DNA from 2 places in the Brevibacillus sp. Leaf182 genome. Region 1 is predicted to be linked to the other one. Evidence: riboswitches for the same ligand, from Rfam matches in the RefSeq annotation. Region 1 holds a riboswitch; the other holds the start of a gene.
The links. A riboswitch is a leader RNA that binds a small molecule or an ion and turns the genes downstream of it on or off. The one in region 1 is predicted to bind thiamine pyrophosphate.
Positions count from the first base shown of each region.

Region 2: linked by a shared signal. The riboswitch ahead of thiS (sulfur carrier protein ThiS) and the one ahead of thiC (phosphomethylpyrimidine synthase ThiC) in region 1 are both predicted to bind thiamine pyrophosphate.

Region 1 covers NZ_LMPN02000031.1:265,684-281,445, reverse strand. The annotation lists gene ASG16_RS22840 (ABC transporter ATP-binding protein) at 1-497, opposite strand, end outside; gene ASG16_RS22835 (ABC transporter permease) at 509-1,297, opposite strand; gene ASG16_RS22830 (ABC transporter permease) at 1,302-2,081, opposite strand; gene ASG16_RS22825 (DeoR/GlpR family DNA-binding transcription regulator) at 2,265-3,026, opposite strand; gene rpmF (50S ribosomal protein L32) at 3,178-3,348, opposite strand; gene ASG16_RS22815 (YceD family protein) at 3,489-4,007, opposite strand; gene ASG16_RS22810 (SepM family pheromone-processing serine protease) at 4,092-5,159, opposite strand; gene ASG16_RS22805 (patatin-like phospholipase family protein) at 5,156-5,950, opposite strand; gene spoVV (dipicolinic acid transporter SpoVV) at 6,099-7,331, shown strand; gene coaD (pantetheine-phosphate adenylyltransferase) at 7,333-7,812, opposite strand; gene rsmD (16S rRNA (guanine(966)-N(2))-methyltransferase RsmD) at 7,859-8,425, opposite strand; gene ASG16_RS31020 (hypothetical protein) at 8,891-9,034, shown strand; gene ku (non-homologous end joining protein Ku) at 9,159-10,109, shown strand; gene ASG16_RS22775 (cation diffusion facilitator family transporter) at 10,169-11,050, opposite strand; TPP riboswitch at 11,298-11,410, shown strand; gene thiC (phosphomethylpyrimidine synthase ThiC) at 11,560-13,314, shown strand; gene ASG16_RS22765 (DUF1904 family protein) at 13,549-13,878, opposite strand; gene ASG16_RS22760 (ATP-dependent DNA ligase) at 14,278-15,219, shown strand; gene ASG16_RS22755 (GerAB/ArcD/ProY family transporter) at 15,241-15,762, opposite strand, start outside.
Region 2 covers NZ_LMPN02000035.1:2,639-18,400, reverse strand. The annotation lists gene ASG16_RS26520 (thioredoxin family protein) at 144-452, shown strand; gene ASG16_RS26515 (glycoside hydrolase family 18 protein) at 517-1,800, shown strand; gene ASG16_RS26510 (hypothetical protein) at 1,897-2,124, shown strand; gene ASG16_RS26505 (alanyl-tRNA editing protein) at 2,206-3,417, shown strand; gene kapB (kinase-associated lipoprotein KapB) at 3,449-3,832, shown strand; TPP riboswitch at 3,874-3,984, shown strand; gene thiS (sulfur carrier protein ThiS) at 4,184-4,387, shown strand; gene ASG16_RS26490 (thiazole synthase) at 4,393-5,166, shown strand; gene ASG16_RS26485 (acetylornithine deacetylase) at 5,159-6,454, shown strand; gene tenA (thiaminase II) at 6,462-7,142, shown strand; gene ASG16_RS26475 (ABC transporter ATP-binding protein) at 7,127-7,909, shown strand; gene ASG16_RS26470 (ABC transporter permease) at 7,909-8,667, shown strand; gene ASG16_RS26465 (ABC transporter substrate-binding protein) at 8,664-9,695, shown strand; gene ASG16_RS26460 (sensor histidine kinase) at 9,795-11,177, opposite strand; gene ASG16_RS26455 (response regulator transcription factor) at 11,178-11,891, opposite strand; gene ASG16_RS26450 (ABC transporter ATP-binding protein) at 12,044-12,955, shown strand; gene ASG16_RS26445 (ABC transporter permease) at 12,955-13,704, shown strand; gene ASG16_RS26440 (ABC transporter permease) at 13,717-14,448, shown strand; gene ASG16_RS26435 (hypothetical protein) at 14,711-15,253, opposite strand; gene dacB (D-alanyl-D-alanine carboxypeptidase/D-alanyl-D-alanine endopeptidase) at 15,433-15,762, shown strand, end outside.

The DNA.
Region 1 (15,762 bases):
GCTAAATCTGCTCTCATTCTTTGACCCAATGACAGCTTACGTACTGGCGTATCCAGGAATTCATGTAGATCCAGCAGTTCCTGATACGCCTCCATCGATCGCCGATATGCCTTTTCTTCAATCTTGTACATCGCTTGCAAAATTTCGAAGGAGTCTTTGACTGGCAGATCCCACCATAGCTGTGTTCGCTGCCCGAACACCACACCGATTTGTGAAGCTACTTGCATTCTTTCCCGCTGTGGACTATAGCCGCCGATTCGTATTTCCCCCTGACTGGGATGAAGAATTCCTGCGAGCATTTTGATTGTCGTCGATTTTCCTGCGCCATTCGGCCCGATATATCCCACGAACTCGCCTCTGTCAATGGAAAAGGAGATATTGTGGACCGCTTTGACTTCCCTTCGTTCACGAGAAAAGAGTGTTCGTAGAGAAGCAAAGCGCCCCTCTTTCGCTTGATTCAGGAAAAATGATTTTTCGATGTGCTTTGCTTCAATCATGTTACCCCTCCTTAGCTCCCGGTACTATGATAATGTCGAATCCCGACATTCCACAGCATACGAGCGAAATAAAAAGCAACCGCTGCGGCGACCGGGGTGAGTAACGGATAAAACCATTCGCCCCCTTTACCCAACAACGTCAACATTGGCAAATAATTCATGTACGCGATCGGTATCGCTGAGAAAAACAGCCATTTGAGCCAGTTTGGATATAGCCCGATCGGATAATTGGAAGCATTGGCTGGCGCATAGATGGTAAAGGTCAGCATGTCTTTCATCTGATGCGTCCAAAAGGCGACCCCAGCCGTAGCAAGGCCAATGGAGAAATAAATCACTCCGCCAGACAAAATGGCAACTGGTGAAAATAGCACCAGTCCCATGATCGCTTTCCCTTCCACCGCAAGACCCAACAATGAGATGACTAAAACAGACACCCCTTGCACCAACCCTCCCACTCTCGACAAATCAAGATTGCGTGTCAATAGCAGAAGCAAAGGTGAAACAGGACGGATGAGCAATTGATCGAGCTCCCCTTGTACAATGTACTTCTCAAAGTCGTTGATTTCCGGGGCAAATAGTCGATACAAGGAAACAGATGCCGAGGAAATTCCGTAAAGCATCCCAACCTCGTAAATATTCCACCCGACCACATCGTGAAATCGGTACAAAATCGCAGAAAGAATAATAAAATCAAGCACCATAATCATTCCGGTCGTGGCAGCGCTCGTGACAAAATTTATCTTGTATTGCATTTGCGAACGAATGCTGGCCGCAATCAGTTTGCGGTAGAGGGCAAACATGTGGTTATCCTCCTTGAATTTCTAGCTTTCTTCTTGCCATGTTCGTCACCAATAAAGCAACTGCCGTTAAAACGAGCGCCCAGCCAGCTTGGACAAGCATGGCATAAGGAGGAGCAAGCTCTAGCATGGTCATGACCGGATAATAAATCATCGCGGAAAAGGGTAAATAAGGGGCTACCTTTCCAATCATCCCGGGCATCAAGTCTATCGGAATCATTTGTCCACCTAACCCGAAGATCAATGACAAAAGGATGAGGTGAACCCAGCGAATTTCTGTCGTCCAGAAGGAGGAAATGCCCGCGAGATAAAAGAGCAGCATGCCTACGTAAATTCCTAGCAGAAGCGAGAGGATAAACGAGAAATAAGTGAACGGATCGGAGGGAAAAAAGAAGCCTACCGCTAATCCTAGCAGCAAGCCGATCGGAACACTTCTGTAACAAGCGTTGTACAAAAGTCGCCCAAACTCCTGACTGAGCATGTACCAAAGATAATGAACAGGCTTGATCATATCCAGACTGACAGCCCCGCTTCTTACCGCTATTTGCACATTCAGACCCGGCGAGATAAATGTCGTCATCCAGAGAACACTTTGGCAAATCGCGATGTAATACCCCATCGTTTTGACATCATAGGGGCCGTATACTTGCTTTCCAGAAAGGACACCCGTCCAAATGGCAATAAAAACAAGCCCAAAAATCGAGCTTGCGACATTGTTGATGACATGCGATAAACGATACTGAAGATTTCGACGATAGCTCATGCGAATAATCCGCCAATAGACCATAGAACCCTCCTCTTGGAAAAGTCAGGATTACTAGAATAGCAGGGGCCGTACACAAATGCAAGAAAAAAGAAAGAGCCCTTCCCATTTGAAGGACTCTTCCTGATAAATCCATTTGCTGTCACGCTGGTCACCCATTCACGCCAGCCAAATGGAACTTATCCTCTTTTTTATGGATCAATAGCTTCATGTGGAAGCTACAATCACCTCTACATCGTTGGCGTGCAGGACCTCAGCTATTTCCTTTTCAGGCAGCTTATCGGTCACAATAATATCGATCTGGTCAAAACCGGCAACGCGATACAGCATACTTTTTCCAAACTTGGTATGGTCTGTGAGTATGATTACTTGATCGGCTCGTTTGATCATTTCTTTGATCAGAAAGCCGTGATCTTCCTGCGTAGACATAAGCCCTTCCTTCGTAAGACCGCATGCACCAACCAGTACCTTATCCACATGAAAATCAGCGAGGTTTTGAATCACGCGTGTACCGAGTACACATTGATCCTCTGCATGTACGTCTCCGCCCAAAAGCTTGACAAGAACGCCTTCTTTTCGGGACATACTGGCGGCAGTCGCTAATGAATTCGTGATAATGACATGGTCGCGGGTCTGCAAGGATTCCACGGTGAGCTGAACAGTTGTGGACGCATCGAGCAACAAGTAATCGCCATCTTTGATCAGACGAGCCGCCGCTGCTGCAATACTGCGCTTTCCTGTCAAATCAAGCTGCATACGTTCCTGATGGGAGTAGTTCTTTTTGTTGAGGCTGGGTAATACTGCTCCTCCCCTGGTTCGCAGGATTTGACCCTGCTCCTCCAGCTTGACGATATCACGCCTCGCTGTGTCACGGGAAACGCCAAACTGCTCAACTACCTCTTGCACGCTGATTCGCTGGTACTCCTGCAAATACGCAAGAATCGCAGCGAGCCTCTCCTCTTGGAACACGAAGCCTCAACCCCATCCTTATCATGACTTCATTATAAGTCATTTAAGTAATTTACGCAAGCAACAATAAGTGTTTGTAAGTAATCATAAGCAATAGAAAAGAACAAAAAAAGCAAGGCGATTTCTCACCTTGCTTTCTTAGCAGCGAATATTACTTCGCTACTTTCACGCCTTTGTAGTGACCGCAGCTTGGGCAAACACGATGCGCAAGCTTGTATTCGCTGCAATTATCGCATTTGATCATGCCTGGAATCTCTAATTTGAAGTGCGTACGACGCATTCTTTTACGGGTTTTGGAAGTTCTCCGTTGAGGTACTGCCATCTTCCTTACACCTCCTTCAACTGACAAATGCTAAGAAGCTCTATTGGGTGGACAGTATAGGCAAAATGCTTATGCCATCCTTCAAAAATGAGACGCTGCCACGAATGGTCGGCGAATCATCTTGAATACAGTAGGAATACTTATTTGCTGTCTTTGAAAAAGTCAGCCAACCCAGCCAATCGCGGGTCAACACGCTCATTCTTGCAGCTGCATGCCACTTCATTACGGTTCACACCGCAAGTCGGGCACAGACCTTTGCAATCCTCCTCGCAAAGCGGGAAGGTCGGCATTGCCAGTAAGAAATCCTCTTGCAACAGCGAGTCCAGCTCGATTTCATCGCCTTCCAGAGGAAGAATATCGCTGTCCTCGTCATCTTGCAGAATTGGATCATCCGCAAGCGCAAATGTCTCAGAGAAATCTACTGTTGCCTGATCGACAAAAGGATTCAAGCATCTCGCGCAGACAAAATTCACATCTGCCTTCATGCTTCCTTTTACGTAATAGAGATTGCCTAGCTGTACAGCTTCACCACTCGCAGTCACAGGAGTCATTCCGCGAATCTCATGGTGGCGCTTCTTCAGCTCATCTGCATCCAAGCTTACCTGGAATGGCAATGGCTCTCCTTTTCGGTGCTCTAACTCTGCTAACTTAATGTTCATAGCATTTCACCTCATGCACAACAAAGATGATTATAGACCCTGCCCAAAGCTTTGTCAACCATTTTTGCTTGACAGCTAGTTCGCTCAGGTAGATTTCGGTTTTTGTCCATTCAAGTACGTAATCGCTTCTTCCACCGTCTTGACCGGAACCACTTTCATTGAAGTTCCAATCCGCTTGGCAGTCGCTAACGCCTCCTCATAATTGGAGTTCGTATCTGGCGTATCCTGCGGAGCAAAGAAGATCTCTGCGCCCGCTTTGTCCGCTGCGATTACCTTTTGATTAATGCCACCGATCCTGCCTACTTTTCCGTCTAACGAAATCGTGCCTGTTCCTGCAATTTTATAGCCTTTAGTCAAATCCGTCTCCGTATTTAACTGGTCATAAATCTCCAGCGTCATCATCAATCCAGCAGAAGGTCCACCAATCCCTTGCGAGGCAATGGTTACTTCTTTCGGAATAATGATTTCCTGTTTGTTGTCAGGGCGTACACCAATTCCAACTGACTTGGATTCAGGTAGTGGTTCCAAGGTTAACATCGTTTTGGCCTCTTGTCCATCTCTTGTGTACGTAATTTCGACCTGATCGCCTGCTTTTTTTGCAGAGAGGGCTGTCAGCAAATCTTTTGCCTCAGACGTGCGAACTCCGTCTACAAACGTAATGATATCACCTATTTGCAATTTTTTATGGGCAGGGAACCCTTCCAAGGTGCCCATCACCCATACGCCCTGCTTCTCAATTTTCACTTCGAAACCGGCAAGACGGAATGCGACTGCCTCCGCGATTTTTTGTGAATTGTCCATGACTGCTTGTTCTCGGCGGATAAAATCTTCGCTGTTCTCGCCCTTACTGACAACGAGTTCCTTGGGCATCAACTCAACATCCTGCGCCATTTTTGCATACCAATACCATGGCAAATTCGCTTCGCCCATTCGAACCGTCGTGAGCATGAAGGCGCCGGTCTCGTCTTTTTTGCCGCCTTCCACTTGAATCATCGGCCCCAACTCAATCGCTGAACCTGGACGACTCACGTAATAATTCGTTGGTACAAAAAAAGAAATACCCAACAAGACAAAAACCAAGGCAAGTATCCAGCTAAAGCCTCTGGTTCCTGTAGATCTGCGTCTGTTGGCATAAAGCTGTTCCTCACTCATTCTTGCGCCTCCCAATTTGCAATTAGTTCCCGAATGCGTTCGATATATTCAGTACCCGCACGTTCGCCTAGCTCAATAATTTCTTCGACACCCGTGTACGCGATACTGCTATAGTGTCCAACATCCGGCCTGATTACGATGTCTGCTGCAATGATTCGATGTCGCAGAATCTCCCTTTCCATCACATCAATCGTCTGGGCGATGACATCAAAAATACTTTTGACCTCCATCCGTGTATCGAATTGGGCGACATCTACCGCAATTACGATATCGGCACCCATTTCACGCAGCACCGTCACAGGCACACGATCAATGACTCCTCCGTCGACTAAAAGCCGCCCCCCTACTTTTTCAGGTACGAAGATGCCTGGAATGGATATGCTCGCCCTCACCGCTTGATCAATCGGGCCTTCACGAAAAACGACTCGCTCCCCTGATTCAATATCCGTTGCCACAATAGCCAGCGGCTTGTTCAGCTCTTCCAAGCGCTTTCCGTGCGTTAACAGACGAATTAATTGCTTAATCTTCTCCCCCGTAACAAACCCCATGCTGGGTACAGTCAAATCGAGCCAATGCTTGCGTTTTAAATTAAGGGCAAGCTTTCCCATCATGTGCGGTTCAATTCCGTTGGCATAGACGGCTCCAATCAGACTACCCATACTGGAGCCAGCCAGCATATCAATCTGGATGCCATGTGCTTCTAGCGCATTCAATACACCAATATGCGCAAAACCGCGAGCGCCCCCAGAACCCAGGGCTACACCCACGATTGGTTTACGCTTTATCTCCATGGAAAAACCCCTCCCCCGTAACCAGCCTATGTGGTAAATCGCTGTACCTTTCACACTTGGGAGATATTCGTCAACCAAGCTTACGCATAGTTCTCCCGCCTGCCACGTAGACATGTACTACTACTTTTCTTCGATTCAGGAGGAATCCATGTCACGCCATTCACCCGTACTTACTTTGTTGCTCGCCATCTCGACAGTTTTTATTGTTATTTCGTTGATTGCTTACTCGCAGATTTCTTTTGAAGCTGCCGTACGCGGTCTGAAAATATGGTGGGAGGTAGTTTTCCCCTCTACCCTTCCCTTTATTGTGCTGTCTGAGGTGTTGATGGGTCTGGGCGTCGTACATTTCGTCGGCGTGTTACTGGAGCCATTAATGCGCCCACTGTTTAACGTTCCAGGCACGGGCGGGTTCGTATTGGCTATGGGCTTTTCGTCCGGCTATCCGGTAGCCGCAAAGCTGACAACGCGCCTGCGTCTGCAAGGCAATGTGACGAAGGCTGAGGGTGAACGTCTCGTCTCTTTTACAACGACGGGAGACCCCTTATTCGTCATGGGAGCAGTGGCAATCGGATTTTTTCACAGTGAGCAAATGGGCATCACGCTAGCTGTGACTCATTATTTGTCAGCTATACTCATGGGCGTACTCTATCGTTTTCATGCGCCTTTTGCCATTACTTCAGCCCCATTGGAGAAAAATTCACTTCCTCTTCCTTTACGCGCTTTGCAAGCGATGCATCGGGCACGCGTCCGCGATGGACGTCCGTTCGGAAGATTAATGGGAGAAGCGGTGCAATCCGCCCTGAATACATTGCTCATGATCGGAGGCTTCATCATTGTTTTCTCGGTATTAATTCAACTATTCTCCACGATTCATCTGACACAGATCATCAGTACGCTTCTCTCGATCATTCTCGGTCCCTTTGGTTTTCCACCAACTTTTTCCCAAGCAATCGTGGCTGGATTGTTCGAAGTAACCCTCGGCGCACAAGCAGCGAGCATTGTGCCTGACAATGTTTCCTTGGTCTGGAAAGCGGCCATTGCCAGCGCGATATTGTCCTGGGGCGGCTTGAGTGTTCACGCACAGGTCGCGAGTATCTTGAGTGAAACGGATATTCGTGTCGCCCCCTACTTGATTGCCAGAGCGCTGCACGCGTTTCTAGCTGGGGTTCTGACCTTTGTCTTTTGGGGTCCTCTTGCCACAGTCAGCTCCTGGTTCGTGGAGAAAGCCGTCCCCGTATTTACGCAGGTGAAATCTGAGATTCCGGCGACGACTTGGTGGGAGACCTTGCTCTTATCAGGGGGAATCGCCATCGGCGTCAGTGCGATCCTGTTGTGTACCAGCCTGACTCTTTCGCGCATAAGCCGCAGCAAGACGCGATAATCTACTCCGCCATTTTTCGCTTCAGTGCCTCTTCGACGAATGGGGGCACCAAATCGGCGACACTCGCCTTGTATTTCGCAACTTCCTTTACAATACTTGAACTCAAGTATGAATATTGATTGTTCGTCATCATGAAAAACGTTTCGATATTTTCATCGAGCTTTTTATTAATCGAGGCGACTTGCATCTCATATTCAAAATCTGAAACAGCGCGAAGGCCACGAATGATCACCTGCGCGCCCTTTTTGTTCATATAGTCAATCAACAAGCCGTCAAATGAGTCCACTTCTACATTTTTCATGTCGGCGGTTGCCTGACGAAGCAAATCGACACGCTCTTCTACGCTGAACAATGAGTTTTTCTTAGAATTGATCAAGACGGCAACAATGACCTTATCAAAAACGTTGGCACCCCGCGCAATAATGTCGAGATGCCCATAAGTAACAGGGTCGAAGCTTCCTGAACATACGGCGATTGCCATAGCGAGTTATCCTCCCTTGGTGCTCTTTTGCACCTTGATTTGAAAGTTAGGCTTGTGGCTCCAAATCGCAATAATACACGGTAACGGCCGTATCCCCATACTTAGCCGCTCGCTCTTTCACACAATGACCAATCGTATCTGGAAAGGAGTCTGCGATATCATGCTCAGCCACGATCCACGCTCCGTCCGCCAACATTCCCAGCTCCTGCAACATCTCTATTTCTTCGACAATTTTTTGCTGGGCGTACGGCGGATCCAAAAAGACGAGATCAAATTTTTGATTGCGCGTACTTAGTGTGCGAATGGCACGGTCCGCATCCATCCGATATAGTTCTGCATAATCGTCTAGCCTGCAAGTGCTGACGTTTTGTTTTACCACGGCAAATGCTTTGTGATCTCGCTCCACGAAAACAGCTCGGTCCGCTCCCCTACTCAATGCCTCGATCCCGAGACCACCTGTTCCTGCGTATAGGTCCAATGCCCACCCGCCATCGAAATACGGACCAATCATATTAAAAATCGATTCTTTGACTTTATCGGTTGTCGGTCTGGTTCCTTTGCCCGGAACTGCTGCCAACCGTCTTCCTCTGTGCTCTCCAGCGATGACTCGCATACTTTTTTCACCTGTCTGCTTTCCTATGTATGTTGTAAGAGGTTATTCAACGCGTATTATTAAACGCAATTTTTAAGACTGAGAATGATATCATACTATCACAACTGCATACACCCGTAAAATTAGCAACTGGAAAAATTTATGTGCAAGAAAGGTATACAACCCATTTCGATTGGAAAAGATGATGAATAGCGACGCAACGGTGTCGCTGACAACCGCGGAGAAGACTTACGTTTCCCCATAAGCTCTTCCTCCGGTTTCTCCTCTCCCATAATTGAAAGGCTGTTCACTTTGGCGCACGACGTGTCTGATAGGAGCATTTCGTGCCATCGCTCCCTTCATCGGGAGGAGTTGAACGGCTGCCCCTCGTCATTTGGCGATGGGGTATTTTTTTGTGTGCAGCGCATACTACATGTACCTGCAACACCCCCTACATGTATAGTGCCTGAAAGGAGTGAGTCGTTCATGGCAGAAAAGCGACCGTCTGCACAAAAGCTGAAGGCGTCCAAAGCCCAATCCATTGCTGACCGTACTGGCAAAGATGTCGAGCTGGCGCGAGACATGCAATCACGTGCAGATCAATCGGACATCGTCAAACATGGGCAGTAGCTATACAAGAGGCCAGCCACATCGAATCGGCTGGCTTTTTACTTTTCCACCTTCAATTCCCTCGGCATTTCTTCTATGCGGTTACAAATACTATACAAAAATAGCTGTGAAGGAGGTATCCGCCATGCATACGGTGTGGAAGGGCTCGATCAGCTTCGGCCTCGTCAATATACCTGTTCGCATGTTTACCGCAACGGAAGAGCGCGATATTCGCTTTCGCCAACTGCATAAAGAGTGCAATACCCCGATCAAGTACACGAAAATGTGTCCCCACTGCCAGCGCGAGGTTGATACGAGTGAAATCGTCCGTGGCTTCGAATATGAAAAAGGACATTTTGTCATGATTGACGATGAAGATCTGGAAGCCATTACGCCAGAAACACGCAGAGCCATTGAAATTATCGACTTCGTAGACTTGTCAGAGATCGATCCGGTTTATTTTCATAAAAGCTATTTCCTATCCCCACAGGACACTGGCGAAAAAGCTTACGCCTTGCTGCGATCCGCTATGGAACAGACAGGAAAGATCGGCGTTGCACAGGTGACGATGCGCAATCGGCAAAGCCTGGCCGTTATTCGACTGTATGAGCACTGCATCATGCTGGAGACGATCTTCTATCCAGATGAGGTACGTCCCGTCAGTCAAGTACCTGCCTTGCCAGAAGCCACGGTACCCTTAGCCGAAAACGAGCTGAAGATGGCAACTGAGCTCATTAGTAATATGACAATCCCTTTTGATCCTGAAAAATATACAGATGAGTATCGAACTGACCTGCAAAAATTGATTGAGAAAAAACTGGAGGGTCAGGAGATCGCCACTGCACCTACCGTGGCAAGAACCAATGTTATTGATCTCATGCAAGCTCTCAAAGAAAGCTTGGAGTCTACAGCCGGTCAAGCCGCCGTCCCAATCAAAATCGAGCCTGAACCGACTCCGTCAAAGCCTGCGCGAAAACGCACCACTGCTGCCTCCTCATCCGAAAAAGAGCAAGCATCGAAAAAGGCGAGCGCAGCAAAGACTACGACTACTTCTACAACCAAAACACTACGCAAAAAGAAAGCTACCTCTGTTTAATTTGCAACTAAAAAACCTGCCCACTCTGGACAGGTTTTTTTGTATTCACATCAAGACATCTAGTTTGGCGCCATCTTCCTACATGGTTCAATATGGATATGAACGGCGTTAATCCGATGAATCTTGCGCATCTGTTCTTCAATTTTCTCAGTGATGGTGTGGCTCTCCACCACATTCAGACCTGGATCTACATGGATCACAACATCAACCAGCACGCTGCTTCCATGGTAGCGGGCTTTGATGTCACTGATATCCTTCACTCCCGAAATTGAGGAAATGGTAGTTCGCAGGTCAGCAAGCTTGCTCTCGTCAAAGCCATCTGTCAAACGGTGGGTTGCTTCCCTGAAAATGTCCCAAGCAGTCTTCAAGATGATGAGACCAACAACAAAAGCAGCTAAAGGATCAAGCCAGTGCAATTGGAATTGTGCGCCAGCTACCCCGATAAATGTCCCGATACTGACGAATGCGTCTGAACGGTTGTCAGCGGCTGCTGCATCTAGTGCTTGGCTGTTTGTTTTAATGGCGAGCTTTTTATTGTAGCGATAGACGAAAAGCATGATGACTGCGGTTGCAAGTGCTGTCCACCCTGCCAACAGGTCAGGTGCCGCATGCTGTGGGTCTAATAAGGATGGTACGGCATTTGTAACGACTTGAACTCCGACAAATAGCATAATAAATGATGCAACAAGTGCTGAAATCGTCTCCGCCCGAAAATGGCCATACGGGTGATCTTTATCAGGTGGTTTCCTTGCAATACGCAGCCCGATTAAAACAGCAATCGATGCGACGACATCCGTTGAGTTGTTAAGACCATCAGCCATTAAAGCTTCCGACGCAGTGACATACGCAACTCCTATTTTTAATACAGAGCAGAATATGTAGGCGAAAATACTCACCCACGCTCCACGTTCTCCTTGTTTTAGATCCGAATAAACATCCATACCTCATCACCTCAAAATACTTCTCCATCCTGCTTCGACAACGAGAAAAATCAAAGCGCTGGAAGCAGTTGCTTTTTTTCGAACTTCATCGTATCAGATAGGATTCATGTGGGTCTACAGAAACAGTTTTAGTCCGATTCATGAGAATAGGGGGGAGGAAAATGTGTTGCACACCCGCAATATTTTCATTGGAAAATTTTCCTTGAAATTCATTGGACTTCCCGTTATCCTATTCTTGCAATCCAAAATAAAAAAGCACGGGAGCTTGGAATTCACCAGGCTGAGAGGATGGTACTGTGCCATCGACCGTTGAACCTGAACTGGGTAATGCCAGCGGAGGAATGTCATATACGACACGAAAAGATGCGTGTATTTTTAGGATACCCGTTTCTTCTCTACTCTCGCGTTGGCGTCGCATGTTGTTTATGCGGCGCTTTTTCGCGGGATGTTTCTTTCGCCTCCCTAAACGGTTCTCGCTTTCGTGCAACCAAAACAAGGAGGTTTTTCTTATGTCATTGGTGTCATCTTTTCCAGGCAGTCACAAAGTATACGAAATAGGTAGTCGTGCGGACATTCGTGTCCCGATGCGCGAGATTTCTCTTCATCCTACCGAAGGATTGTCTGGCTCCACATCCAATCCTCCTCTTCGCGTGTACGATACGAGTGGCGAATATACCGCAACCGGGTACGTTCCTGACATTCAAGCAGGACTGCCCTCCATCCGCCACATGTGGATCGATGAGCGAAATGATGCGGAAACGTATGTCGGTCGCGAACCACAACTAGTTGACGACGGCATCCGAAATGAAGAAAAGGCAACCACCCTCCCCACTTTCCCTCGAGAGGGCTACAAACCAAAACGGGCAAAGCCAGGGAAAAATGTTACCCAGCTTCATTATGCCCGAAAAAATATCATCACACCGGAAATGGAATACGTTGCCATTCGCGAGGGTGTCTCCCCTGAATTTGTACGGGCAGAAATTGCCGCTGGACGTGCGATTCTCCCTTCTAACGTCAATCATCCGGAAAGCGAGCCGATGATCATTGGCCGCAACTTTCATGTCAAAATCAATGCCAACATCGGAACGTCAGCTGTCAGCTCATCGATGGAAGAAGAAGTCGAAAAAATGATTTGGTCGGTTCGGTGGGGTGCCGACACTATAATGGACCTCTCGACGGGAAAACATATACACACCACGCGGGAGTGGATTATCCGCAACAGTCCCGTTCCAGTCGGTACTGTCCCGATTTATCAAGCACTTGAAAAAGTAAATGGGAAAGCTGAGGATTTGACATGGGAGGTTTACCGAGACACCTTGATTGAGCAAGCAGAACAAGGCGTCGATTACTTCACCATTCATGCTGGTGTTCTCTTGCGCTACATTCCTATGACAGCTAACCGTGTTACTGGTATCGTCTCTCGCGGCGGATCGATTTTGGCTGCATGGTGCCTGGCCCATCATGAGGAAAACTTTTTGTATACGCATTTCGCTGAAATTTGCGAAATTCTGAAGGCCTACGACATTTGTGTATCCCTCGGAGATGGACTACGTCCTGGCTCTATCGCGGATGCGAATGACGAGGCGCAGTTCGCGGAGCTTGAAACATTAGGAGAACTCACAAAAATTGCGTGGGAACACGACGTACAAGTCATGATTGAAGGCCCTGGTCACGTCCCCATGCATCTCATTCGCGAAAATATGGATAAACAGTTATCCATTTGCCATGAGGCTCCTTTTTACACACTGGGGCCACTCACGACAGATATTGCTCCCGGCTATGATCACATCACTTCAGCGATTGGGGCCGCCATGATCGGATGGTTCGGAACAGCGATGCTCTGCTACGTAACACCTAAGGAGCACCTCGGTCTACCCAATAAAGAGGATGTCCGCAACGGTTTAATCGCATACAAAATCGCAGCGCATGCCGCTGATCTCGCAAAAGGACATCCCCGAGCAAAACAGCGTGACGACGCCTTGTCCAAAGCTCGTTTTGATTTTCGCTGGAACGATCAATTCAATTTGTCTCTGGACCCGGAGCGCGCCCGCGAATATCACGACGAAACATTGCCAGCAGAAGCCGCCAAGTCAGCCCATTTTTGTTCCATGTGCGGACCTAAATTTTGCAGCATGAAAATATCGCACGACATTCGTCACATTGCCAATGAACAAGGGGGTGCCCAAGACCCCGCCATTCTTGCAGGGATGCAGGAAAAATCGCGTGAGTTCCGCGAACAAGGAAGCCGTTTGTACCAGCCGTAATGAAGGAGGAAGCCTATGGAGGAAGCTAGTCTTTTACGCGAAAAGATCAGTCGATTAGAAGCTGAGCTAGAACAATTTAAACAACAATTGCGGCTGATTCAACAGGACTGCAGCCACGTCTATATCGAAACTCCACTTACGCGAACCTGCTCGAAGTGCCTGCAAACCGAAAGCCTTTATTATTAATAGAAAAAGGTCGAAATCCCTTTGGTGGATCTCGACCTTTTTTCTTGCTTATTTCGTCATTCCAACTTGCAACGGAAGTCCTTCTTTATAATAGAGAGAGGGCGATAGCAGAATGAAGAAAATATGGATATGCAGAAAGCCTTGCTTCTTCAAAATGCCGTGTATGGCACTAGCAATCGCGTCATGCTGCTTTTGTTCACGGGGAAACATCATGATCTCTACAGACAAAGGACTGTTCGTCAATTGCTCTACCTGAAGCAGCTCTAATTTCACCTTTTCCTGAGCTACTTCAGCAATTTTGGAAAACTCTTCTATGAGAATCTGAGAAACGGGCTCTATGTCTTGCTTCGCAAAGCCTTTAAACCGAAGAAACGGCAAGTCAATTCCTTCTTTCGTAAATGAGTTCGCACAGTCATTATAAACAAGTCTCTAATTGTATATCAATGAAAAAAGGATTAAAGAAAGTGAACAACAAACATTCCCAATTGGAACAAGAGACACAAAGAGGGCCATATCAGAGAGCAGCTCCCTTCCCATGAGGTGTGGTGGACGTACCACGGAAGGAGGAAGCAGCTCAACCAGATACAGCCCAATCCGCTGACCCATTGGTTACTTTATACAGGTAGTATAGCTCGAATTCAATACTTAATCAATGAAAAAGTTTCGTAAAATTCTAACAGGAGTTCATCCGCCAGCCCCACTCGTATAGATCATGCCTATCCGTGAAACTGTATTAGAAAACCGGGCAAGTCCCAACTAAACATAAAGGTGGCAGCTATGGAACTAACTCCGCTTTTTCCTTTTGAGCCTATCAGCACGGAAGCTATACCTGTAGGACCACAATGGATAGGCCAAGTGAAATGGGATGGTGTTCGCATTCTTACCTACTACGATGGACAAGAAGTCAAACTGTTCAACAGAAAATTAAATGAACGGACTTTCCATTATCCAGAAGTAACCGATCTTCGGTCGTATTGTCATGCTGATTCTGTGATTTTGGATGGGGAAATAATCGCTCTCGGCCCGGATGGAAAGCCTTCTTTTTACGAGGTCATGAAAAGAGACGGGCTGCGCCGTTTAGAGAAGGTCTCCCAGATACAAAAGCTTGTCCCTGTCACATACATGGTCTTCGATGTCCTGTACTGGAATGATGAATGGGTAACTTCCTACCCACTCTCAGAGCGACAACAAATACTCGCAAAAATCATCACTCCTACTACTCATGTCCAGCTCGTTGAAAATTTTGCTGATGGAGACGCTCTTTACCGCGTCATAGAAGCTCAAGGCATGGAAGGAATCATGATGAAGGATGCGTCGAGCAGCTACTTGGTCAATGGGAAAGATCAACGCTGGAGAAAGAAAAAGTATTACCGGGATCTCATCGCTGTGGTAGGCGGGGTTACGCTTCGGAATCAGATTGTCAATTCGTTGCTTCTGGGCCTGTTTGATCAACAAGGTTCTTTTTGGTACATCGGTCATGCAGGTACTGGAAAATTGACGCAAACGGACTGGCGCGCTTTAACGGAGCGAATACAGCCCCTCGTCCAACAGAAGATGTCTTTTGTTAACAAGCCACCACGCGCAGCCAATACTTTATGGATACAGCCGGAAATTACCGTCAAAATCAAATTTGCAGAGTGGAAGGAAGGGCATTCCTTGCGACAGCCAAGCATACAAGGCTTTGTGGATGTCCCTCCACACCAGTGTGTTTTCGAGTAAGGAACCCCTTGGCTTTCGACCTCATTGTCGAAACGAACCAGACTGTTTTGCTCTCCCCAGCTTTTGTTTGCCATGATTAAGAGCCTGCATTTCCCCGTAGCTCGTCAGCAGGGCTACTAGTAAGAGGGCAATATACACAACAGCTGTCGTCACCCCTCCAACCGCTGATTTATCCTTGAAAAAGTCCCCAATCAAAATCACGATCACACAACCACTCAAACAGACTGTCGTGATCCACACCATCGACCGGTAAAATCGATAAAGCTTCGTTCCTTCGGGAATGAGGCTTTGCTCTCTTCCTTTGTTCCTTCTTCTTACGTGAATGAGCAAAAAGATCGCCAACGGGAATTGAAAGACGAACACGAACAACGGCAAGCTATAACTTATAAATTGATCGATATTGGCTACATTTGGAAACGCAAATATGGACGATACAACGATAAACCATCCACACGGAGCATTGAATGTATTGTAATGCCGCTGTCCCCCAAATGATCCCACCCCCACTAAAAATGCCAAGTAAGCGACTATGACTTTGATTGT
Region 2 (15,762 bases), on a different contig from region 1:
TAGCTTTGTTCTATAATTGTATAAGAGTACCAAATGGACAGTGCTACCTTATGGTTGGTTGCTGTCGTTTTTTTGTTTGCGAAAGAGAAAAAGGTTGTTTAGATCCTACATCATGTCCAATGTGCAGAAAGGAGAGATACGACTTGCAAGAACTAACCTCAACAGAACTGATCCAATACCTGCAAGAAAAAGAGTCGGTCGCTCTTTTTGTCTATACACCGATGTGTGGGACCTGCAAGCTCGCAGCACGCATGCTCGGCATCATGCAAGAAACATTGCCTACCGTTCCTCTATATCAGATCAACATTAACACGGCGCCTGCATTGGCAGAGCAATGGCAAGTGACCAGTGTTCCCGCCTTGCTTATTTTTCAACGAAACGAATTGTTAGAACGCCATTATGCCATCCAGTCCGTTGGGTTTTTATACGATGTATTGAAACCTTTGGCCTAGACATACACCTATTCCCTTCGCCATGAATATGACTAAGAGTGAAGAAATGCGAAGGAGGAGGCGTATGCAAATCCACGTGGTGGAAGAAGGACAAACCTTAGAGAGCATCGCCGAGACATACGGCACAACGCCGGAAGCGATCAACAAGGCAAATGAACTACCAGATCCGAATAAGCTGGCAACTGGGCAGGCGATGGTGATCCCGATTGTAGGTAGCTACTATTGGGTTAAACAAGGAGATACGTTGTATACGATCGGTCAGCGTAACCAAATCAGCGCAGCAGAGCTTGCTCGCGTCAATGGGATTTCTCCCTATAAACCGCTACAAGTCGGGCAAAAGCTTTACATCCCGCCTCGCCCTAGACGAGCGGCTGATTTCAATGCGTATGTGGAACCGCGCCGCACTGTTCCACCATCGATGGAAGCGGATGTTCGAACGGCTGCCCCTCATCTTACGTATTTGGCGCCGTTCAGCTTTCGCATCAAACGGGATGGAACCCTCCAACGACCGAATCTGAACAACTTTCCGGCGATCGCAAAAGAAAACCAGGTCCTACTTATGATGGTCGTGACGAATTTGGAAAAAGGTCAGTTCAGTACGGAATTGGGAGCACTCATCTTGAATGATCAAGAACTCCAGAACAAATTGTTGGATAATATTCTCGCGACAGCGCGTGAGCTGGGAATGGGGGATATCCATTTTGATCTGGAAGCATTGCCCACAACAGGTGCAGAGGCGTACGCGAACTTCTTGCGAAAAGCAAGAGGCCGTATACATGCAGCGGGGTTGATGATGTCTGTTGCGCTCGCACCGAAGACGAGTGCCGTGCAAGCAGGCAAATGGTATTCCGCCCATGATTACAAGGCCATTGGAGCGCTTGCCGATTTTGTCGTGATCATGACGTATGAATGGGGCTATAGTGGTGGCCCTCCCATGGCGGTTTCTCCAATCGGCCCGGTGCGGCGTGTCTTGCAGTACGCCATTACCGAAATGCCAGCCGATAAAATTTTGATGGGCCAAAATCTGTACGGATACGACTGGACCTTACCGTACGAGCGAGGGACGACAGCGAAAGCATTAAGTCCGCAAGCAGCCATTGCTCTAGCTGCGCAGCATAATGCAGTGATCCGGTATGATTATCGCGCGCAGGCTCCGTTTTTTACGTACACCGATGATCAAGGCAAGCAACATCAGGTGTGGTTTGAGGATGCACGGTCGATTCAAGCCAAGTTCAATCTGGTTAAACAACTCGGTTTGAGAGGCGTCAGCTACTGGAAACTCGGTTTGCCATTTCCGCAAAACTGGCTGTTGATCGAGGAGAACTTTCGCGTTCGGAAGCGTGCATAGTCATCAGGCGTACATTCCATTGGGGGCTGTACGCCTTTTTTTCGAATGAAAAATCATGGTATGATGAAGAGGACAGGAAGGAAAAGGGGAGAAATCATGGGAGAATGCAAATTGGATCACAGCCATGAGGACGTACTCAAAAAACTGGCAGAACAAGCTCCATATTTGTCGGAGTTGCGTGTGAGTCAATTCAAAAATCAGTTGAATGGCGAACTCAGCCAAGAGCGTCTAAACGAGCTGTTTCATTTATTGAAAAAGTATGACCTGGCGAGCCCAGAGGAGCGCCAAGAGCGCGAAAAACAAATGGATCACTTGTTTGGGTAAGCTTTATACATACGTTTTTCGTTTTGCCCCCTAGTGGGAGAATCAGGCTGGAACCACAGTTCCATGCAGCGAGGAGTAACAATGGACGACAGACTCTATTATCAGGATGCCTATACGAGAACGTTTTCGGCCCAGGTGACGAGAGGTGGTGTTGAGCAAGATGGGACACCTTACGTGGTACTGAATCAAACGGCTTTTTACCCTACTGGAGGTGGACAGCCTTCTGATCTGGGCGTATTGGGAGAGATTTGTGTGGTAGATGTGGAAGAGGTAGATGGAGAAATTCGTCACCGACTGGAAGCTCCCTTATCAGAAAGCATAGCGGAAGTAACAGGTCACATCGATTGGGACCGCCGCTTCGATCACATGCAGCAGCATGCCGGCCAACACATTTTATCCGCGTCCTTCCTGGAAGTCGTGCAGGCAGAAACCGTTGCCTTTCACTTGGGTAAAGAACGTGTCACCATTGATGTACGACTGGATGAGTTGACAGCAGATGTATGGGAGACGGTAGAAAAGCGAGCGAATCAGATTGTTCTGGAAAACCACCCCATCATTGCGCGGTTCGTTGATGACGAGGAATTGGCAACGATGCCCTTGAAAAAACAGCCGACCGTTACTGAAAATATTCGTGTCGTGATGATACCTGATTTTGATTACAACCCATGCGGAGGGACACATCCAGCGCGTACGGGCGAAGTCGGGATGATCAAGATCTTGGGCTGGGAGCGACATCGCGGAAACATTCGTCTGGAATTCATCTGTGGCTGGCGAGCTTTGCGGGACTACAACCAAAAGCAAGCTGTCGTTCGTGATACGGCGAAGCTGCTCGCTACTAATGAAGGGGAACTGATCGCACAGACGGAACGCCTCCTTGCAGAACGCGACGCCTTGAAGGCAAAATTAGCAGATGTGGATAAGCAGCTCTTGGAAGTGGAAGTGAATCAACAACTATCTGCTGCTAGCCAACTCGGTCATTCTCGCCTCATTATGCGTACCTTCACAGACAAAACCATTCAAGAGCTTCAGCAGTTCTCACAACTGGCTACTGCTCTGGCGCCAGATGCAATTTGCCTCTTGGCAGCTACTACTGAAGACAAAATGCAAGTCGTGTTTGCTCGTGGGCAGGAAGTCAATGTAGCCATCAATCAAGTGTTGAAAGAAACCTTACCGGTTATTAACGGAAAAGGTGGGGGGAATCCCGCCATGGCACAGGGTGGCGGTCAGTCGGCAGTGGATGCGGAGGAAGTATTGCTACATGCTCGCAAACTACTGGAAGCCTCACTAATGTAAATACATTCCATAATTAAAGGAGGAATCCGCGTTGAACTGGAATCCGGGAGATATCGTTCGTGTTACGCAGCGAACGGGTGAATATATTACAGAAGTATTGGAAATCCACGATTCGAAGCTGCTGGTAAAAGTGTTGGCAGTGACCAAATATCCGACGCAAGGCGATTTGCATTCTTCCTACGAAGTAGATGTGCCACTGTTTCACCAGCGTCCAGCACTCTCTTACATGGAAAAATTCATGACGCCTGTCCAAGGGGTCATTCGCTATAATGGCGCGATTCCAGACTACAAGGAATCTGTGCGTCAGGCGATGGAGAGAGAAATGGAGAAGCTGGCGAAAATGGCAGCTTGGGCAGAACGTTGTCTCGTTGAGCTGGAAAAGATGCACAAGGAAGCCTTTACAAACACGAAATAGAGTGGTACTGTAGTACTCGAATGTACGACAATTGCATAGCTTTACTACCAAACGGGGGCCAAGCAACGTTGGCTGAGATTGTGACGAGTGTGTTACTGACCGTTGAACCTGACCTGGGTCATGCCAGCGGAGGAAGAGGTATTTGGAATCAGTATCACGTGTCGCATCCGAGCGGAACCATGCTTGTTTGCGTGCATGCATGATAAGTCCACACTCAACCATCCGAGGCGGATGGTTTTTTTATGCCATTCGTCCGGTGAGATGGGATGGGTATACGGCTTCTTCTGTTTGTCTGAATCGACTCAGGCAGGCGGGAGAAGCCGTTTTTTTTCCAGTAGAAGGAGGTAATCAATGACTGTTCAGCTGAATGGGAAAAAAGTAGAGTTGGCGGAAGAGATCACGACAGTGCGAGCCTTGCTTGCTTCTTATTCCCTGCAAGAGAAGATTGTCGTCGTAGAGCGCAATGGTGAAATTATTGATCGCTCAGTGTACGAGCAAACACCGATTGCAGACGGAGATCGCATAGAAATCGTTCATTTTGTCGGAGGAGGATGATCATCATGATGGATACATTGAAAATTGGATCGTACGAGTTTCGCTCTCGTTTACTTCTGGGAACAGGTAAATTCGCAGACTTGGATACACAAGGGAAAGCGGTAGAGGTGTCGGAAGCAGAGATTTTGACCTTTGCGATTCGTCGCTTGAATTTGGAAAATCCGCAAGAACCAAACTTTTTGGAACAACTCGATTTGAAAAAATTCACCCTGCTACCAAATACAGCAGGTGCCTATACAGCGGAAGAAGCGGTGCGCATTGCCCGTTTGGCCAAAGCATCTGGCCTGTGTGACATGATCAAGGTCGAAGTCATTGGAGATCCGAAAACACTTCTCCCTGACCCGATTGGCACGCTCGAGGCTTCGAAAATCTTGGTGGAAGAAGGCTTTATCGTACTGACCTACACCAATGATGACCCGATTCTTGCTAGACGTCTGCAAGAGGTTGGCGTACATGCGGTTATGCCAGGTGCGTCACCAATTGGTTCCGGACAAGGGATTGTCAACGAAAACAACCTCCGCTTTATCATCGAGGATGCCAAAGTACCGATTATCGTGGATGCAGGAATCGGCTCTCCAGCAGACTGCGCGAAAGCGATGGAGCTAGGTGCTGACGGTGTCTTGTTGAATACAGCAGTCGCCCTCGCAGATAATCCTGTATTAATGGCAGAAGCGATGAAGCTCGGAGTAGAAGCAGGTCGCAAAGGTTTCCTGGCAGGCCGTATCACGAAAAAACGTTACGCATCCGCAAGCAGCCCGACTGAAGGGATGATTGAGTAGCGTGGATCGACTGACAGAAGCGGTAGAATCGATTGCCAGCCGCAAAGAAGAGCTGTTCGACTTATTGGCAGAGCTCGTTTCTTATCCAACTGTAAGTCCTCCCGCGCGAAACAGCGATGCCGCGCAAGGAGTAATCGCCAACAGACTGCAAGCGATGGGATTCGAGGTCGATCGCTGGACGGTATATCCAGGAGACGACAATATCGTCGGTCGGTTATCAGGGAGTGCCTCTACACAGGCAAACAGCCTGATTGTCAACGGGCATATCGATGTGGCTGAAGTTGGAGATGACACGGGGTGGACCTATCCACCCTTTGCTCTGACACATGGCAAGGATGGACGCTTGTACGGCCGTGGCGTTGCTGATATGAAAGGTGGACTCGCAGCGAGCATGTTTGCGATCCAAATGCTGCGCGAGCACGGAATCGAGCTCCAAGGTGATCTGCTCTTTCAATCCGTTATCGGAGAAGAAGCAGGCGAAGCGGGGACATTGGTCGCTATCGAGCGTGGCTATCAGGCTGACTACGCCGTTGTGGTGGATACGAGCAATCTCCACATGCAAGGGCAGGGTGGGGTCATTACAGGCTGGATCACGATTGAGAGTCCGACGACGCTGCATGACGGAATGCGCGCACAGACCATCCATGCAGGCGGACGTGTCCGGGGAGCTTCTGCCATTGAAAAAATGACGAAGGTGATCACCGCACTACAGGAGCTGGAACGGGACTGGGCCGTCATGAAGTCCTATCCGGGCTTCCCGGCAGGCAGCAATACGATCAATCCTGCAGTCATCGAGGGAGGTCGTCACGCTGCGTTTATTGCAGATCGATGCGCTCTCTGGATTACCGTTCATTTTTATCCGAATGAATCCCATGAAGAGATCATCCGAGAGATCGAGGATCACGTCGGTCGTGCAGCAGCAGCAGATCTTTGGCTGAGAGACCATCCTCCAACATTCCGCTGGGGTGGACGTTCGATGATTGAGGAGCGCGGTGAAATCTTCCCTTCACTGGAGTTGGATACGAACCATCCGGGGTTGGCAGCGCTTCAATCCGCCTATGAAAGCCACATGCATCAAGCGCCCAGTGTTACTATGTCGCCTACGGTGACAGATGCAGGCTGGTTTGCGCATGCAGGCATTCCGGCTGTATTATTCGGGCCCGGTGAGCTCCTGCATGCACATGCCGTAGATGAATCCATTGATCCTGACCAGCTTGTTCATTTTGCCCAGATCATGGCCCGTTTTATTGCCAACTGGTGCAATACCCCAAAGGAAGCGAAGGAGTGAGTATCGCATGGCAACCTTTACTGAACGATTGAGAAAAAGTGTAGCCCCGATCTGGGAGCGTGTTCATCAACATCCATTCGTCACCGGACTTGGAGATGGCAGTCTGCCCGTTGGTGCATTCAAATATTACATGAAACAAGACTACATCTATCTGATTGATTACGCGAAAATGTTCGCAATTGCGAGTGTGAAGGCGTACGATCTGGAAACGAGCTCCAGATTCGCCGCTTTGCAAGAATCAACGCTGAACACAGAGATGGAGCTGCATCGCCAGTATGCCGAGCGTTTTGGTATTTCTCGCGCGGAGCTGGAAGCAACAGAGCCTTCGTTTGTAATGCTCGGGTACACGAGCTACATGCTGCGTGTCGCTCATCAAGGCTCGTTGGCAGAATTGGTGAGTGCACTACTCCCATGCACATGGAGCTATTGGGAGATCGGCAAGCGTTTGGCTCAAGTAGAAGGGGCGCTGGATCACGAACTGTATGGGGAGTGGGTACGCATGTACAGCTCCGATGAGTTTGGGCAACTGGCGATCTGGCTGATTGAGATCATGAATCAATTGGCGGAAGGAAAGAGCGAGCAAGAGCTGGCCAGGATGGAAGAGTATTTTGTCAATACCTCCAAAATGGAGTACATGTTCTGGGACATGTCCTACAGAGAGGAAATGTGGCCGTGGGAGAACAACTAGCTTTCGCCGACGTCAGCTTTTCGTATGGCGACAAGCAGATTCTCGATCATTTTGATCTGCGTGTGGAAAAAGGGGAGTTCGTCAGCTTGATCGGTCCGAGCGGGATCGGGAAAAGCACCTTGTTTCAACTCATCGCAGGTCTTCTTAAACCAGGACAAGGCGAAATCAGGCTCGGCAGTGTACCGGTAGCCAATCGTTTGGGGCAGGTCGGCTATATGCCCCAGCGCGATCTGCTCATGCCATGGCGTACGATTGTCGAAAACGCAGCTTTACCGCTAGAAATCAAAGGTATGACGAAAAAAGAAGCGCATGAGCGTGTCAGACAGCAATTGCCAAGGTACGGGCTCCAGGATTGGGCTGACAGCTATCCAGCCCAGCTTTCCGGTGGGATGCGTCAGCGAGTTTCCTTTTTGCGCGCATTGTTTTCTGGTGCAGAGATGATGCTGTTGGATGAGCCGTTTAGTGCATTGGATGGGATTACGAGAATGGACATGCAAGAGTGGCTGATGGAAAAGTGGCAGGAAACAGGTAGCACGATGCTAATGATTACACATGACATCGACGAAGCCATTTTACTAGCCGATCGTATTATCGTGCTTTCAGGTAGTCCGATCACCAAGCCGATCGAATTAACGGTTTCGGTGAGCAGACCGCGAACGGCGAGCAGCCGCAACCAAGCCGGATTCTTGGCATTGCGTGAACAAATTTGGGAACTGCTTCGACGGGAGCGCCAAGCAGCAATGAAGCCACTGAGGAGAGAAGCGTGATGGGGAGAGGCATCTGGTTTGGCATCTCCATCGCCATTTTTCTTCTGGTGTGGGAAGCTGGTTGTCGCTTCCTCGGAGTGCCGCCATTCATTTTACCGCCGCCTAGCGCTGTGGTTGTATCGTTGTGGGATTTACGTTCCTCTCTAGTAGGTGTACATCTTTGGGCGACGTTAAAGGAAGTGTTACTGGGGCTATCGATCTCGATTGTGTTTGGAATCTCTCTTGCATTTGCGATGATTCGCAGTCGGATTGTGGAGCGCTTGGTCTATCCGTATATCGTCATCTCCCAAACGATCCCAATTATAGCATTATCACCCGTATTTATTTTGTGGTTCGGGTATGATTTATCTGGAAAAATCGCTGTTACGATTCTGTTTACTTTCTTTCCGATCGTCGTCAACACGTACGATGGACTTCGCTCGACGGACAAAGAAATGCTCCAGTTGTTAAAAACAATGGGGGCAACGAACGGGCAAATTTTCACCAAGCTGCAACTCCCGTCGAGCTTACCTCATTTCTTCAGTGGTCTCAAAGTGGCAGCTACTTACAGTGTAGCTGGGGCGACGATTGGGGAATGGCTGGGAGCAAGTGAGGGTCTCGGGTACTTTGGCAGACGGGCATCAGGCAATTTTCAGGCTCCCGCGTTGTTTGCCTCGGTCCTGTTGCTCTCGATTCTCGGCATGCTGCTTTTTTGGCTGGCTGGACGAGTCGAACGTCATTTTTCCCCGCATACGAAAATCAAAGGAGAACAACAATGAAACCTTTCCACAAATGGACGAAAGCATTCATGGCACTTACATTGGCAACAGGTCTTGCTGCTTGCGGCAATCAGGCGAGCACCGATGCTGGTCAGACGCAAGCCCCTGCAAATAAAGGAGCGGAGCCGACTGAGCTTACGATTGCGCTCGATTGGTATCCGAATGCTGTACATTCCTTCTTGTATGTCGCAGAGGAGCAAGGCTATTTCAAAGACGAGAACCTCAAGGTGACCATGCAAATGCCTTCAGACAGCAATGATCCGTTGAAGATGGCGGCTGCGGGCAAAGTAGATTTGGCAATCAGCTATCAGCATCAACTTGTCCAGGCTCGCTCCGAAGGGGTTCCGGTCGTATCAGTAGGCGCTCTCGTCCGTCATCCGCTGAACGTGATCATGACACGCCAAGATAGCGGACTCGATACTCCACAAAAACTGGCTGGCAAAAATATCGGGTATCCTTCGATTCCGATCAATGAGTCAATTGTCCGTCAAGTCATCAAGCATGCAGGTGCAGACGACTCAGGCTTGGTCTTTACCGACATCGGCTTCGATATTGTCCCAGCGTTGACTGCCAAAAAGGTCGATGCAGTAGTAGGTGGCTACATCAATCACGAGCTGCCGATCTTGGAGAAGCATGGCGTTCCGGTAAATGTCTTCACGCCTTCTGAGTTTGGTGTACCGGACTACTATGAGCTTGTATTGGCGACCAGTGATGATACATTGGGCAAAAAGCAGCAAGCGGTGGAAGGCTTCCTCCGTGCGATTGGCAAGGGCCAAGACTATGTGAAGAACAACAAAGAAAAAGCACTTGACCTGTTGTTGAGCAAACAAGCGAGCGAATTCCCACTGGAAGAAGACATTGAGACCAAGAGCTTGGATACCCTGATTCCGTTGATGGATGCGGGAGAAAAGCCTTTTGGATACCAGACGGTGGATTCTTGGCAAACACTGATTGATTGGATGAAAAAAGAGAAGCTGATAACAACTGACGTCAAAGCAGAAGAGATCATGCGTGATCTCGTGAAGTAATCGACGACATAAAACGTGAAAGCACCCCTTTGCACGCTTTTGAGAGTCTACTCTCGATTAGTGAGTCAGAGGAGGTGCTTTCTCTATGATGTCTTCCTTTTAGGAGGAGAGGGGGAAACAAAGCTCTGCTGTCATCCCTTTTCCTGTATCGCTCGTTAACAGCAGGTGTCCATGATGAGCGGCAGCAATACGTGCAACCATAGGAATACCGAGACCATGACCATTGTGTAAGGGAGATTTTCTTTTTGACGAATAAGGCAATTCCACCAAGTCAGGCAGCATGCTGTGCTCAATGCCTTTTCCGTTATCAGTGATAATCAGAAGAGCATTACGCTGGTTGGGCGACAGGGTCGTTTGCACGTGGATGTGACAGCCTGAAGGGTTATGCACGATGCTGTTTTGGAGCAGGTTCGTGATGGCGCGGACAAGAAGTTTTTCGTCGCCTATTACGAAGCATTGCTCAGTCGTGACATCCAGTTCAATGGTAAAGGTCTCTGCCAAATCATTGTTCAAAAAGTCAGTGACAATTTGCCGCGCAAGTGTCGATAGCCGAATCGGTTTGGTATGAATAGGCTGCATTTCGTATTCCAGCATGGAAACGAGATTCAAGTCGCTGACCAAAGACCGGAGCTTTTCCCCTTGCTTTCGAATGATGCTTGCTTTTTGCTGCTGCTCGTAAGGCACTGCATCGCTCTCTTCCAATTCACTGGCATACCCGAGCACCATCGATAATGGCGTGCGTATATCATGGGAAATTCCAGCGATCCAGTTCGAGCGTGCTTCGTCTCTGGCTTTTAGCAAAGCGTTCTTCTCTTGCAGAAGCGACGATGCATGATTGATGCTTCTAGCAATCCCGCTGAACATTCCCTTTGCCTCGACATGAGTATGCTGATCTTCTGACAGAGCGTGAATTCCGCTAATCAATGGGCGGATTGCCCGAATGAGTCGAGAACCGATGAATACGGAGAGAAGAGCAGCGAGCAGTACATTTCCGAAAAGCAAAGCCAGTAATCGATACGGTAAATCGCTTATCCAACTGATCGGGAAATGAAACTGGTACTTGGCGAGACTGTCCGTCGGGTAGCCCACGACGACTAGCCCTCTCTCATGCTCCCAAACAAAAACAGGATAGTCCTGTAAGTAATTTCGCGAGAACTGCGCTACTTCTGCCAGAGAATAGGCGCGGGGCAATTGGTCTGGTATGGCGTAGTCCCAGATGACTTTCCCATCGTTTGCAATCAGCATGGCCCAAGCCTGGCTTTTTTGCAACCATTCTTGTGCTTTTGGCTCCAACGTATAGTGGGAACCGTTCTGCTGAAGACCTTCTGCGACAGTTTGTGTGACGTGGACGGGAGAAGAGCCCTCGTTCATGCCTTTGAAAACAAATGTACCGAGAATGATGTAATTGACGATGAGCAAAAAGAAGGCAATCAGGATAGAAGCACCTGTATAACGACGTAATATTTGTGAGGCTCCATCCATCTACGACTCTTCCTTTACGAGTAGTTTGTATCCGAGTCCTCTTACCGTCAGCAAATATTCAGGGGTAGACGGACATGGCTCGATCTTTTCGCGAATGCGCCGCATATGAACCATCAACGTGTTTTCATACCCGTAGTAATCGTCACCCCAGACGGATTGGCACAGGGCATCGCTCGTGACGATTCGTCCCCGATTTTCATAGAGTTTTCGCAAGAGGGCGTGTTCCTTGGCAGTCAATGCGTATTCGTGGTGATCTCTCGTCACGATGGCCGCCTCCAAATCGACCGTACTGTCACCAAGCTGGAAAACGGGCAGACGATCGATTTGGGGAGGTGCGTAAACGCGTCGTAAAATGACCAGGAGACGAAGAACGAGCTCGCGTGGCAAAAATGGCTTCACGATATAATCGTCAGCACCAAGGCCAAGTCCGAGCAATCGATCTTCATCTTCCCCTCTCGCTGACAGAAAAATGACAGGGATTTGCGAGAAACGACGAATCGAAGTCAAAAGTCCAAATCCATCTCCATCTGGCAGCATGACATCCAGGATCGCGACATCAGGCTTGTCCGAAGCACATATCACTAACGCCTCTTTACAACTACCCGCATGAAAAATACGAGAGAATCCTTCCTTACGCAAAAATCCATCGATCATATTTCTGATTTCAAGCTCATCTTCTGCGATGAGTACTTTTTTCTGTTTCCACTCTTCCATATTGAATCACCCGTATTCATTATACTCGCTTGGTTTGTGTGTTCTACCCACTCGGAGTCGATTTAAGGTTGTCGTAAGATTCTTGTCAGCTTATCGACGGGTTGGGACTCTATGATTTCGTAGGAGAGACCAATAGATAGGAGCGAGAAAAGATGAATACGGTGATTCAAACGGAAAACCTTTCAAAACGCTATGGAGAAGCCTATTCCGTCCAGCGGGTGAATCTAGCGGTAGGAGAAGGGGAGGTCTATGGCTTCCTCGGTCCAAATGGTGCAGGAAAATCGACGACTCTTAAAATGCTGCTAGGATTAGTCAAGCCGACTGAAGGGAGTGTAACTGTATTCGGGAAGGATTTTAGCAGGAACCGAATTGAGATTTTGAGTCAGACGGGTTCATTGATCGAGGCTCCTTCCTATTACGGTCATCTGACCGGCCTGGAAAATATGCGCGTCATGCAGCGGCTGCGAGATGTCCCGGACAAACATGTAGAGAAAGCTTTGCAAATCGTCCGTTTGGAAAAACAACAGAACAAAAAGGTAGATCAGTATTCGCTTGGGATGAAGCAACGACTGGGAATTTCCATGGCTTTGCTGCATTTTCCCAGGCTCGTCATCCTCGATGAACCGACAAACGGACTGGACCCCGCAGGAATCGGTGAAATTCGGGAATTGATCCAATCGTTGCCACACCAGTATGGAATGACTGTGTTGCTCTCCAGCCATCTGCTCTCGGAAATCGAGCAAGTGGCTACGTCCATTGGCATTATCCACGAGGGGAAGCTGCTCTTCCAAGGGAGTATGGAGCAGTTGCAACGCAACAGTCAGCCTCATGTTTGGATGAAAACGCAGGACAATGAAAAAGCGAGAAGAGTTCTTCAAGATATGGAGCTTTCCCCAAGTCTCCAAGATGGATACCTTGTCATGGAAGACATGAACGATAGGGAGGTAGCGCAGACAAACCGGGCGCTGATTATGGCGGGTTTTGATGTTCATCGCATTGAAGTGCACAAACAAAGCTTGGAGAGCATTTTCCTCTCCCTTACAGGCAAGGAGGGGAGCTTGTAATGAGGACACTCTGGTTAGAATTTTATAAAATTCGACATAAGCGTTTGTTTCTCATGCTCGCCATTCTTTTGAGTATCGAACTGGCATGGGGGTTCATGGCTGTTAGTATTTCCATGACAAAAAATCCGGATGCCGCGAAGTGGAGCGCCATTCTGGTCACGATTACAGCCATGAACGGATTGTTTTTGCCGATTGGCTCGGCTGTCATTGTTTCACGGATTTGTGATATGGAACATAAAGGGCGTACATGGAAGCTGCTGTTGGCTGCTTCTGTCAGCAAAAAAGCGGTTTATGCAGCAAAATTCGTCTCTGCGGCTGTTTTGATGGGGGGTGCCGTCATTCTACAGATATTGGCGATCGTTGCATTTGGTATTGTCTATGGTTTAGCAGAGCCAGTCCCGATTAGCCTATTACTCGGCTTTGTAGCAGGGACTACACTGACGAATCTCGTGGTGATTGCTCTGCAACAATGGGTCTCTCTCGCTATCAAAAACCAGGCGTTCAGCCTATGCCTCGGGATGATCGGGGGCTTCATTGGCATGACGGCGAGCTTGTTTCCTCCACAAGTCGGACGCCTTTTCATCTGGTCGTACTATATAGACTTTTCGCCCGTTACGTATCAATTCGTCAATGAAACCATGTTATTTACTACACGTGAAATCGGCGTTCATTTGCCGATCATCGTCGTACTCATGGGCATCGCATTATATCTTGCTGGGAGCATTCACGTATCCCGGCAAGACGTGTAGGGAGGATCTTGTATGCTAATCAGATGTTTGGGAGCGGAATGGGTAAAACTCCGCCGTTCTCGTATATGGCTTGTTTTGCTTGTGCTTCCTGTTTTCAGTACGCTGATCGGTTTCGCCAACTACTGGATGAACCAAGCGATCCTGCAAAATGGCTGGTACAGCCTGTGGACGCAGGTGAGCTTGTTCTACGGTGAATTTTTCTTGCCCATTCTCATCGCGATCTGCTGTTCGTTCGTGTGCAGACTGGAGCATGCAAACCGTAACTGGAACGTGATACTGACAGCGCCTCTACATAGGCCAACGATTTTTTTCGCCAAACTGGTGGTGGTTGGTGTTCTCCTTTTTGTTGTGCAGCTTTTCTTCGTGGTGCTGTATATTTGCGCGGGTTTCATCGCTGGACTACATGCCCATTTTTCGTTTCCTCCAGAGGTGTTTGGATGGATCATGCGAGGCTGGCTGGCTTCGCTTGCCATCGTCGCCTTCCAACTATGGCTTTCCACGCGGATACAGAGCTTTGCTGTACCTGTCGGCATTAGTGTTTGCACTGTTTTTGTAGGGTTGGGCTTGTATGTGACTGGGCTGGGAATGTTTTTTCCTCTGTCGCTTTTAACGATTGGCATGGGTGTACTCAGTCAAGAGAGTTTGTCGCTGGGAGAGCTGGGGGCGTTTGTCGTCATGTGTGTCCTGTTCGTGACGAGCGGCTGTGCGCTGGGGATTCGCCGTCTTACGAGAGCAGGTCTTTAACAGTTTTCGCCACATTAACGGTTTCCCTTTCTTATCAAACAACCTTATAATAGAAGGTGAATGCTTGAATGAGGAGAAGTTTCCATGGACGACAAACACATAAACAAGACGAATAGCAAATGGGTGATCTGGGGGTTTATTCTCAGCGTACTCGCTTGTGCTGTGTCTATGGTGATATTCATCTACGTGATGCGCAACTAACAGCACATGATGGAAACGTCAAAAAACCGCTCGTATACGAGAGCGGTTTTTTGCTGTGACGTTAGCGGGATATCGCAGTTATTTTTCGGATGGCTTCTTCTTGTGACAGTTGGTTCAGCTCGGTAAAACCAAGGTTGGAAAGAGCAATCGTTTTTCCTTGATAGATGGGATAGACTCCTTGCCAGAGCCCTGCTGTACTGTACAGGTGTGATCCGCTCACTTTACGTAAAAACAACAAATAATTCCCTTCCGACAACGGTCCAGGATATTGCAGGTTGAGCGGGCTGGAAGCATCGGGAAGCGGCTCTACGCCAGTGCTAATTACCGTTAATAGTCTGGACGACGAGCCTTTAATGGCCGTTTTTACCTGAAGGTTTTGTGTGTAGTTCACAATTTTGCCTTGCGGAATCGTGCGTCCCGTTGGATGCTCCCGGTGGGCACTGTCTACCCAGGCGATAACGATCAAGTCTGACTTTTTTACGAGCTCCGCAAGAGAAGGATACGTTGAGGGATCTACTTGTACACGTCCCATGTCGGTTTGGGCATGGACGGGGAATGAAAAGGCGCAGAGAAGCGACAGACAGAGTAGCAATCGATAGAACATGAACCCATTTCCTCCAAACGAAAGAAGTCTTGAAGGTAGTATGAACGGAATGAGTATCGTTCATGCCTATAGACTTTTAGTATAATGGTAATATTCCGAATAAATAGAATACGTGCTATCATGATGGCGTACTGTGATTTGTTGGTTGAAATCGCCCAGACTATGACAAGGAGGTTATCATGAATCATTTGTTTGCTTTTCGACGTGTCGGTACGTGGTTTTTCGTGTTGGCTCTCTTGTTGCAGGTAGCAGCTTCGCCTGCGCTAGCCAAGGAAGAGGCTGCTTCTTCTAGTCCTCTTGCACTCAGCATAGAAAAATTCCTCGCCGATTTGAAAAACGATGAGAATAGCAAGGGGATGTACGCTGGAATTGCGGTTTACGATCTAACCGACAAAAAGTACGTATATAAGCACAATGCCGAACGTAATTTTATCCCGGCTTCCAACATGAAGCTGTTTACGACAATTGCAGGTCTGGATAAGCTGGGGCCGGATTATCAGTGGAAGACG